DNA from 2 places in the Sodalis sp. RH24 genome. Region 1 is predicted to be linked to the other one. Evidence: predicted binding sites of a transcription regulator. Region 1 holds the regulator's gene; the other holds the start of a gene.

Region 1 (4,720 bases):
TTTAACAAGGAAACCCGCCATGCAAGAGACCACCCTTATCGCGACCTGTTACGGCCCGGTCGACCAGCGGATACTGCAATGCGCCCGGGATATCCGGCTGCTGGTGTGCGACGTGGACGGCGTCCTGTCGGACGGCTTTATCTACCAAGGCAACCAGGGCGAGGAGCTCAAGGCGTTTAACGTCCGCGACGGCTACGGCATCCGATGCTTACTGACATCCGGCATCGAGGTCGCTATTATTACCGGCCGGTCCGCCCAACTGGTGGAAGATCGCGCGCGTACCCTGGGGATCTCCCATCTCTACCAGGGCCGGTCGGATAAGCTTTTGGCCTTTGAGGATCTATTGGTTAAACTATCTTTAACAGCGGATCAGGCCGCGTATATCGGCGATGATCTTATTGATTGGCCGGTGATGTCGCGGGTGGGATTAAGCGTCGCCGTGGCGGACGCGCATCCTTTGCTGCTGCCGTTGGCCGATTATGTGACGCATATTGCCGGCGGTCGCGGCGCGGTTCGCGAAATCTGCGATTTAATTCTGCTGGCGCAAGGGAAGCTTGATGATGCCAAAGGGCAGTCGGTATGAGTAAAACAAGATGGTGGGTCACCCTACTGCTGGTATTGGTGGTCCTGGTGCTAATCGGCCTGAACCTGACCGATAACGACGGCAGCCAGAACGCGGTGGCGCCCGATGCCGGCGAACCCACCTACCAGAGCGAACATACCATTACCCTGGTATACAATCCGTTGGGCGCCATGAATTATCGCTTGATCTCCGAGCACGTCGAGCACTTCGCCGTCGAGCAGATTAGCTGGTTTACCCAGCCGGTGGCGACGATGTACGATGAGAATAAAGTCGCCACCTGGACAGTCCGGTCCGATCGGGCCAAGCTGACCAATGATAAAATGCTTTATTTATACGGCCATGTTCAGGTTGACAGTCTGACCGAAACCTCACAACTGCAGCGTATCAGAACCGATAACGCGGTGGTGAATCTTGTTACGCAGGATGTTTCCTCCGATGACGAGGTGACCCTATATGGCATCGGATTTAACTCTAAAGGCATGAAAATGCGCGGAAACCTGCGGAACAAGACTGCCGAGCTGATTGAAAAGGTTAAGACCTCTTATGAAATCCAAAATCCAAAATAACATCTGTTACGTTTTTGCGGCCGGCGCGCTGCTGCTGGCGAGCGCCAATGCCCTGGCGCTGACCGGCGATACCGACCAGCCGATCAATATTGATTCCGAGCAGCAGGCCGTCGATATGCAGACCAATGTCGTCACCCTTACCGGTACGGTGGTGGTCAAACAAGGCTCCATCGACATCCGGGCGGACAAAGTGGTCATCACCCGCCCCAACGGCGAACAGGGCAAGGAAGTGGTCGAGGGTTACGGCAATCCGGTGACGTTTTACCAGATGCAGGACAACGGCAAGCCGGTGAAGGGCCATGCGCAAAAGGTCCGCTATGAGCTGGCCAACGATTTTGTGGTGCTGACCGGCGACGCTTATCTCGAACAGCTCGACAGCAACGTCAAGGGCGATCGCATCACCTACCTGGTTAAACAACAGCAAATGGAAGCCTTCAGCGACAAGGGCAAACGGGTCACCACCGTATTGGTGCCGTCCCAGCTGCAGGATAAGAACCCGGCGGGCGCGGCACCCAAAGCGTCCTCAGCGCCCAAGGCGCCCAAATCCGGCACTAAATAAGAGTAATTGAACCCATGGCAACATTAATCGCAGAAAACCTGGCTAAAGCCTACAAGGGCCGACATGTGGTGGAAGACGTCAGCCTCAAGGTCAGCTCAGGGGAAATCGTCGGGTTGCTGGGGCCGAACGGGGCCGGCAAGACCACCACGTTCTACATGGTGGTCGGCATCATCCAGCGCGACGCCGGGCGCATTATTATCGATGACGACGATATCAGCCTGCTGCCGTTGCATACCCGCGCCCGGCGCGGCATCGGCTACCTGCCGCAGGAAGCGTCGATTTTCCGCCGCCTGAGCGTGTTTGATAACCTGATGGCGGTATTGCAGATCAGAAACGATCTCAGCGCTTCGCAGCGCGACGACCGCGCCAATGCGCTGATGGAAGAATTCCATATCGCCCATCTGCGCGATAACCTGGGGCAATCATTATCCGGCGGCGAGCGGCGGCGGGTGGAAATTGCCCGCGCCCTGGCGGCCAACCCTAAATTCATCCTGCTTGACGAGCCCTTTGCCGGCGTCGACCCGATTTCCGTCATCGATATCAAGAAAATCATTGAACATCTGCGCGATAGCGGCCTGGGCGTGCTGATTACCGATCATAACGTACGCGAAACATTGGACGTCTGCGAGCGCGCCTATATCGTAAGCCAGGGACATCTTATCGCCCATGGCACACCCGCCGAAATCCTTCAGGACGAGCAGGTGAAGCGTGTTTATCTGGGCGAAGAGTTCCGCCTCTGATAAGGTGTCCTGAAGTGAAAGCCCCAAGAGGTTAATTGACGCATTATATGAAGCAAGGTTTGCAACTCAGGTTTAGTCAGCAACTCGCCATGACTCCGCAGTTACAGCAAGCAATACGCCTGCTGCAACTGTCTACGCTTGAACTTCAGCAGGAGATTCAAACCGCGCTGGAAAGCAACCCCTTACTTGAGCAAACCGATGTCCATGAAGAAATAGACTCACACGACGTACCCGACAGCGAATCGCTTGATACCCGCGAGGCGATGGAGCAGAAGGACATGCCGGAAGAACTGCCGCTTGACGCCACCTGGGACGAAATGTACTCGGCGGGCACGCCCTCGGGCACCGGCACCGACTACCGCGACGAAGAACTGCCGATTTACCAGGGCGAAACCATCCAGACCCTGCAGGATTACCTGATGTGGCAGGTGGAGCTGACGCCGTTTTCCGATACCGATATCGCCATTGCCACCTCCATCGTCGACGCGGTGGATGAAACCGGTTACCTGACGGTGCCGCTGGAAGATATCCTCGAGTGCATCGGCGACGACAGCGTCACCATGGACGAAGTGGAAGCGGTATTAAAACGCGTGCAGCGCTTTGATCCGGTGGGCGTGGCGGCGCGGGATCTGCGGGATTGCCTGCTGATCCAGCTATCGCAGCTGTCGAAGGATTTCCCTTACCTGAACGAAGCCAGGCTTATCGTCAGCGACTATCTCGATCTGCTGGCCAGCCATGATTTCCGCAGCCTGCTGCGATCCACCCGCCTAAAGGAAGACGTGCTGAAATCCGCCATGGCGCTGATCCAATCCCTCGATCCCCGGCCCGGCCAGTCAATCAATACCACCGAATCGCAATATGTCATCCCGGACGTCCTGGTGCGCAAGGTGCATAATCGCTGGACGGTGGAGCTCAATACCGACAGCATTCCCAATCTTAAAATCAACCAGCAATACGCCGCGCTCGGCAATACCACCCGCAATGACTCGGACGGACAATTTATCCGCAGCCATTTGCAGGAAGCGCGCTGGTTGATCAAAAGCCTGGAAAGTCGTAATGACACGCTGTTAAAAGTGACCCGCTGCATCGTGGAGCAGCAACAGGCGTTTTTCGATCAGGGAGAGGAGTATATGCGGCCCATGGTGCTGGCGGATATCGCCCAGGCGGTGGAGATGCACGAATCGACGATATCCCGCGTCACGACGCAAAAATATCTGCACAGCCCGCGCGGCATTTTTGAACTGAAATATTTTTTCTCCAGCCACGTCAATACCGAGGGGGGAGGCGAAGCGTCTTCTACGGCCATTCGTGCGCTGGTGAGAAAATTAATCGCCGCGGAAAACCCGGCGAAGCCGCTAAGCGATAGCAAGCTGACCACCCTGCTTTCCGATCAGGGCATTATGGTGGCGCGGCGAACCGTGGCAAAATACCGAGAGTCTTTGTCCATCCCGCCGTCAAACCAGCGTAAGCAAATGGTTTGACCTCTACAGAGAAGGAAGACACTATGCAGCTGAATATTACCGGACAGCGCGTTGAAATCACCGATGCTTTGCGCGATTTCGTGACGACGAAATTTTCCAAGCTGGAACAATACTTCGACCGGATCAATCAGGTATATATTGTTCTGAAGATCGAAAAAGTCCAGCAGATTGCCGAAGCGACGATCCATGTCAACGGCGGTGAGCTGCACGCGACGTCAGAGGCGGACGATATGTATGCCGCCGTCGATTTGCTGATCGACAAGCTGACGCGCCAGTTGAACAAACATAAAGAGAAACTGAAACAGTACTGAATTCACTGTAGCCATTATCGCTACCTAACCTCACATCGGCTCGTTATCCGTACGATAACGGGCCGATGAGTCTTAAAGGTGAAACAAGCGCCTTAAGTGAAATGAAATGACTAACGATACAGCTTTGCAAATAAACACGGTGTTAAGCCTTGAGTGCACCCGCGGCTCCATCCACTGCCAGAGCAAAAAGCGCGCGCTGGAAATTATCAGCGAGCTGGCGGCCAAGCAGCTCAACCTGGCGCCGCAGGTGGTGTTCGAGGCCGTATTGACCCGTGAACGCATGGGCAGTACCGGTATCGGCAACGGTATCGCCATCCCGCACGGCAAGCTGGAAGAAGACACCCTGCGCGCGGTCGGTGTGTTTATCCGCCTGGAGCAGCCCATTGCCTTTGATGCGATAGATAACCAACCGGTGGATTTGCTGTTTGCGCTATTGGTGCCGGCCGAGCAGTGTAAAACCCATTTGCACACCCTGGCCCT
Region 2 (4,720 bases), 1.1 Mb from region 1:
CACCAGCCCGGCGGCCACCGCGGCGGCCGACCCGCCGGAGGAACCGCCGGCGATGCGCGCCGGGTCGCGTGGATTGCGGGTAGCGCCATAATGGCTGTTCTCGGTGGTAAAACCATAGGCGTAGGCATCCATATTCAGCATGCCGGACAGCAGGGCGCCGCTGCCGGCCAGTTTGGCCACCGCCCAGGCGTCCCGCTGCGCCGCGGCGCGATCGCTGTACAGGCTGGCGCCGGCCAGGGTGGTTTCGCCCGCCACGTCAAACAGGTTTTTCACGCCATAAGGGACGCCCGCCAGCGGCGGCAGGGGGGAGCCGGCACGGCGCAGCGCGTCCAGGGCGTCGGCTTCGCTTAACATTCTCTGCGCCGTGACCCGGGTCCAGGCGTTCAGCGCCGGATTGGCGGCGTCGATGGCGTCCAGGACGGCGCGGGCGATCTCACGGGCCGATACCTCGCCCCCGGCCAGCAGGGCGGTGATCTCGGCTATCGATAATGACGCCAGGGTGGTGATGTTCATGCCTTATAGACTCCCGCCACGTCCAGCCGGTCATCCAGCGGAAAGGCCATCAGTGGGGCCGCCATGGCGGCGATGCGCTCAAACTGCGCCAGCAGCTCCGCGCGCCTGGCGTCATCAAGCTTAAGCGCCAGCACGCTTTCCATCTGGCGGATATAGGCCGCGCAATCGATGGGAACGGCATCGCCAGGCGGGGAATCGTTTGGCATTGAGTCGCCGGGCGCTGAATCGCCCGGTACTGAAACCATGGGTACCGCATCGGTCGGAATCAAGGGCTTATCCATCAGGTTCTCCAGGTTTTGCTAACACTAAAATCCGGCGGCGCTGCCGTTGCTGCGCGGGTCAAACGCGCCCTCCAGCATCCCGTTGGTATGGCGCACTATCGCGCCGGCGTGTCCGACCGCTTCGCTGAAATCCGGCAGGGACTCCACCTCGTGGCCGAGCACGCGCAGGGCATCAAAGGTGGCGCCGCTAAAACGCCCTTCGAGTTTCAGGGTATCGGTGGCCTGCCCCCAGGTCCGCCCCAGCAGCCAGCGGGGCGCGTTGACGGCTTGCTGCAACGGCATGCCCTGCATGATATGGCGGGTAAATATCGCCGCCTGGGTCTGCGGCTGGCCGTCCCCGCCCATGGCGCCGTAGACCATGACCCGGCCGTCATGCAGCTTTGCGGCGGCCGGATTAAGCGTATGGAACGGATATTTGCCCGGCGCCAGCGCCCGCAAATGCCCGGGCTCCAGGCTAAAGGCGGCGCCGCGGTTTTGCCACAATATACCGCTTTTCGGCAGCACCACGCCGCTGCCGAATTCGTGGTAAATGCTCTGGATAAAGGACACCGCCAGCCCGCTGCTGTCCACCGTGCCCATCCATACCGTATCCCCCGGCGCCAGCATACTGCCCCAGGGCGCGGCGCGTTCGGCGTCCACCCGGCGCGCCAGGCCGTCCAGGAAAGCGGGCGCCAGCAGGGCGTCAGGATCGCAGGCCAGGTGCGCCGGGTCGGTGATAACTTCATCGCGCAGCGCGAACGCCAGCTTGGTGGCCTCGACGATGCGATGGATGGTCTGGGTTTCAGACTGCGCGGCCATGGACAGGCGATCGGTAATGCCGAGGATGGCCAGCGACACCAGGCCCTGGGTGGGTGGCGCCAGGTTAAACAGCTCGCCTTTGCCGTGCGCCAGGCGCAGCGGGGCGCGCCGTCTGGCGCGGTAAGCGGCCAAATCCGCGGCGGTGACCGGCATGCCGATCGCCTTCATTTCCTGGGCCATGCCGGCGGCTACCGGGCCGCGGTAAAAACTGTCCAGTCCCTGCTCCGCCAGGGCGATAAGGGTTTCGGCGAGCCGCGGCTGGGTAAAGCGGCTGCCGGCCAGCGGAATCTCCCGATGGGGAAAAAACACCCGGGCAAAATCCGCCCGGCCCGCCAGTTCGGAGAATTTGGCGCGGGAAGCCTGTTCCTGCGACAGGGAAACCGGCATGCCGTCGGCGGCATAACGGATGGCGTCCGCGAGCAGGCTTGATAGCGGCAGCCGCGGGTAGCCCATTTCCGCCGAGAGCGACAGCGCCTCAGCCCAGCCGGCCACCGTGCCCGCCACCGTCAGCGCCGACATCGCGCCGCGATGGGGGATAAGCGCCTCATCCCGGTAAAAATCGAAGGTCGCCAGCGAACCCGCCGGGCCGCCGGCATCGATGGCGACCGGCTCGCCGCGCGGCGGCACGATAAGCCAGAAACCATCGCCGCCCAGGCCGTTCATATGCGGGTAGACCACCGCGATGGACGCGGCGGCGGCCACCATCGCTTCAATGGCGTTGCCGCCCGCGCGCAGGACGGCCAGCGCGCTTTCACTGGCAAGATGATGAGGCGTTACCGCCATGCCCATCGGCGCCATGGAACTGTTGTTCATCGTGGTCAATATCTCTTGTTAACGGGCGGAGGCTGGCAACAGTTAAGCAAGAGGCGTTCCAACCCGCGCCGCCGGATTCATTTGCCTGCGCCGCGGCAGGATATGCTAGGGTAATATGAAACAAAGGTTGCAGCCGGGAAGGAGATATGAAGCAATTCGATGAGCGCCTGCGCGCCGCTTATGCGCAGCTTTCACCGCAGGAACAGCGGGTCGCCGCGTTTATCCTCGATCATTTCGACGATCTGATCAGTTATAACAGCGCGGAGCTGTCGCGTTTAAGCGGCGTCTCCAAGGCGACCGTCAGCCGGCTGTTCAAACGCCTGGGTTATGATAACTATCGCCAGATGCGCGACGAACTGCGGGTGTTGCGCCAAAGCGGGATGCCGTTAACCGATAGCCGCGACGCGGTCCAGGGCAACACGCTGTTGTCACGGCATTACAAACAGGAAATGGCTAACCTGACCTACTGGGTCAACCGGCTGGACGGCGCGCAGTTTTCCGCGGTGATAACGGCGATGGATAATGCCCGGCGTCTGTGTCTGGTGGGCTTGCGCAACAGCTATCCGGTGGCGATGCACCTGCGCCAGCAACTGCTGCAGGTGCGCGGGCGGGTGAGCCTGCTGCCGCAGCCGGGGCAGACGCTGGCCGAAGAAATAGTGGATCTGACCGCCGAGGATATGGTGGTGGTGGTGGCGTTTCGCCGGCGCACGCCGCAAATCCGGCCGTTATTATTGCAGCTTAAAAATAACGCCGTGCCGGTGCTGCTGATAAGCGAGCCCCAGGCGCAGGCGCTGATTCCGCTGGCGCGCTGGCATATCGCCGCAACGCTTGACAGCGTATCGGCGTTTGATTCCTACTCGTCTGCCATGAGCCTGGCGAACCTTATCAGCAACGCATTGCTGCATCATACCCTGGCCCAGGGACGGGCGCGCATCCACAGTATCGCCGATGGGTATGGCGAACTGGATGAGCTTGAACCCCGGGGTTCATAAAAAAACAGCGCGACATAGCGGTGCGCTTGCACTTTATGGGTGCGTTATTTTCCCGCCGCAGGGCCAAGGCTTTGCCATTCCCGTTAGCATAACCCCGCTTATGGCGGGGCTGGCCTGATGTTTCCCCCCGGTGTTCCCCGGCGTGAATCAATGGTTTCATTTGGCACATTAGTTGCAGATAATTAGCCTGAGAATCATTTGTTTCATTACTTCATCTTGGGAACCCGGTATGCAAATCAGAAAACAGCTTATAGCCCTGGCGGGCGCGGTCCTGTTGTTTACCCAGGCGGGGGCGGCCCTGGCCGATCAGTTACAGCAAATCCAGCAGCGCGGCGTGCTGCGGGTCGCCATTCCACAGGACTTCCCCCCTTTTGGGTCGGTCGGCACCGATCTGCAGCCCCAGGGCTACGATATCGACATGGCGCGTTACCTGGCCGACAAGATGAAGCTGAAATTGCAGCTGGTGCCGGTGACCAGCGCCAACCGGGTGCCTTATTTGCAAACGGACAAGGTCGATCTGGTGATTTCCAGTTTGGGTAAAAACGCCGAGCGCGAAAAAACCATTGATTTCAGCCGCGCTTACGCGCCGTTTTTCCTCGGCGTCTTCGGGCCGAAGGACGACGGGCTGAAAGCGCCGGCGGAACTGGCCGGCAAAACGGTGGGGGTGACCCGCGGCGCGGTGGAGGATATGGTGCTGACCGATCTGGCGCCGAAGGATGCCCAGATCAAGCGTTATGAAGATAACAACACCACGCTGTCGGCCTATATGTCCGGCCAGGTGCAGTATGTGGCGACCGGTAATCTGGTGGTGAGCGCCATTGCCCGCCAGAACCCGGCCAAGGCGCCGGCGGCGAAATTTATGCTTAAGGACTCGCCGTGCTATGTCGGCCTGCGCAAGGATGAGCCGGCGCTGAAGGAGAAGGTTAACGCCCTGATCGACGAAGCGCTGAAAGACAATACCCTCAACAGTCTGTCCGAAAAATGGATGAAAGCGCCGCTGCCGGCCGATTTGGGCGCCTGAGGACGCCGCGCCCATGACCTATCAGCTTAATTTCGCCGCCCTGTGGCCCTATACGCCCGAACTGCTGTCCGGGCTGTGGGTGACCCTGATGCTGACCACCGCCGCCACGGCGGGCGGTATTACCCTCGGCGTGTGCGGCGCGGCTATCCGCAGCGGCCGGTATGTCGTGCCGGGCCGGTTATGGGGCGTCTATGTGGAGCTTATCCGCAATACGCCGTTTGTGGTGCAGCTGTTTTTTATCGTCTTCGGCCTGCCGGCGCTGGGGCTGAAAATGACCGCCGGCGAGGCGGCGCTGCTGGCGA

The links. Region 1 encodes sigma-54, which starts transcription at its own class of promoters, with help from an activator protein. Its sites were predicted from a motif close to GTTGGCACANNTTTCGCTNT; they were not measured.
Region 2: a site for sigma-54 is predicted at 2,449-2,468, ahead of ACL2XG_RS14055 (gamma-glutamyltransferase family protein). Genes of this name have one in related genera too.

What each region holds. Positions count from the first base shown of each region.
Region 1 covers NZ_CP178729.1:4,215,268-4,219,987, reverse strand. Annotated here, with positions in the region: gene kdsD (arabinose-5-phosphate isomerase KdsD) at 1-5, shown strand, start outside; gene kdsC (3-deoxy-manno-octulosonate-8-phosphatase KdsC) at 20-583, shown strand; gene lptC (LPS export ABC transporter periplasmic protein LptC) at 580-1,149, shown strand; gene lptA (lipopolysaccharide ABC transporter substrate-binding protein LptA) at 1,127-1,708, shown strand; gene lptB (LPS export ABC transporter ATP-binding protein) at 1,723-2,448, shown strand; gene rpoN (RNA polymerase factor sigma-54) at 2,496-3,929, shown strand; gene hpf (ribosome hibernation promoting factor) at 3,953-4,240, shown strand; gene ptsN (PTS IIA-like nitrogen regulatory protein PtsN) at 4,347-4,720, shown strand, end outside.
Region 2 covers NZ_CP178729.1:3,080,737-3,085,456, reverse strand. Annotated here, with positions in the region: gene ACL2XG_RS14065 (AtzE family amidohydrolase) at 1-513, opposite strand, end outside; gene hpxX (oxalurate catabolism protein HpxX) at 510-719, opposite strand; gene ACL2XG_RS14055 (gamma-glutamyltransferase family protein) at 819-2,405, opposite strand; gene ACL2XG_RS14050 (MurR/RpiR family transcriptional regulator) at 2,552-3,397, shown strand; gene ACL2XG_RS14045 (transporter substrate-binding domain-containing protein) at 3,627-4,418, shown strand; gene ACL2XG_RS14040 (amino acid ABC transporter permease) at 4,432-4,720, shown strand, end outside.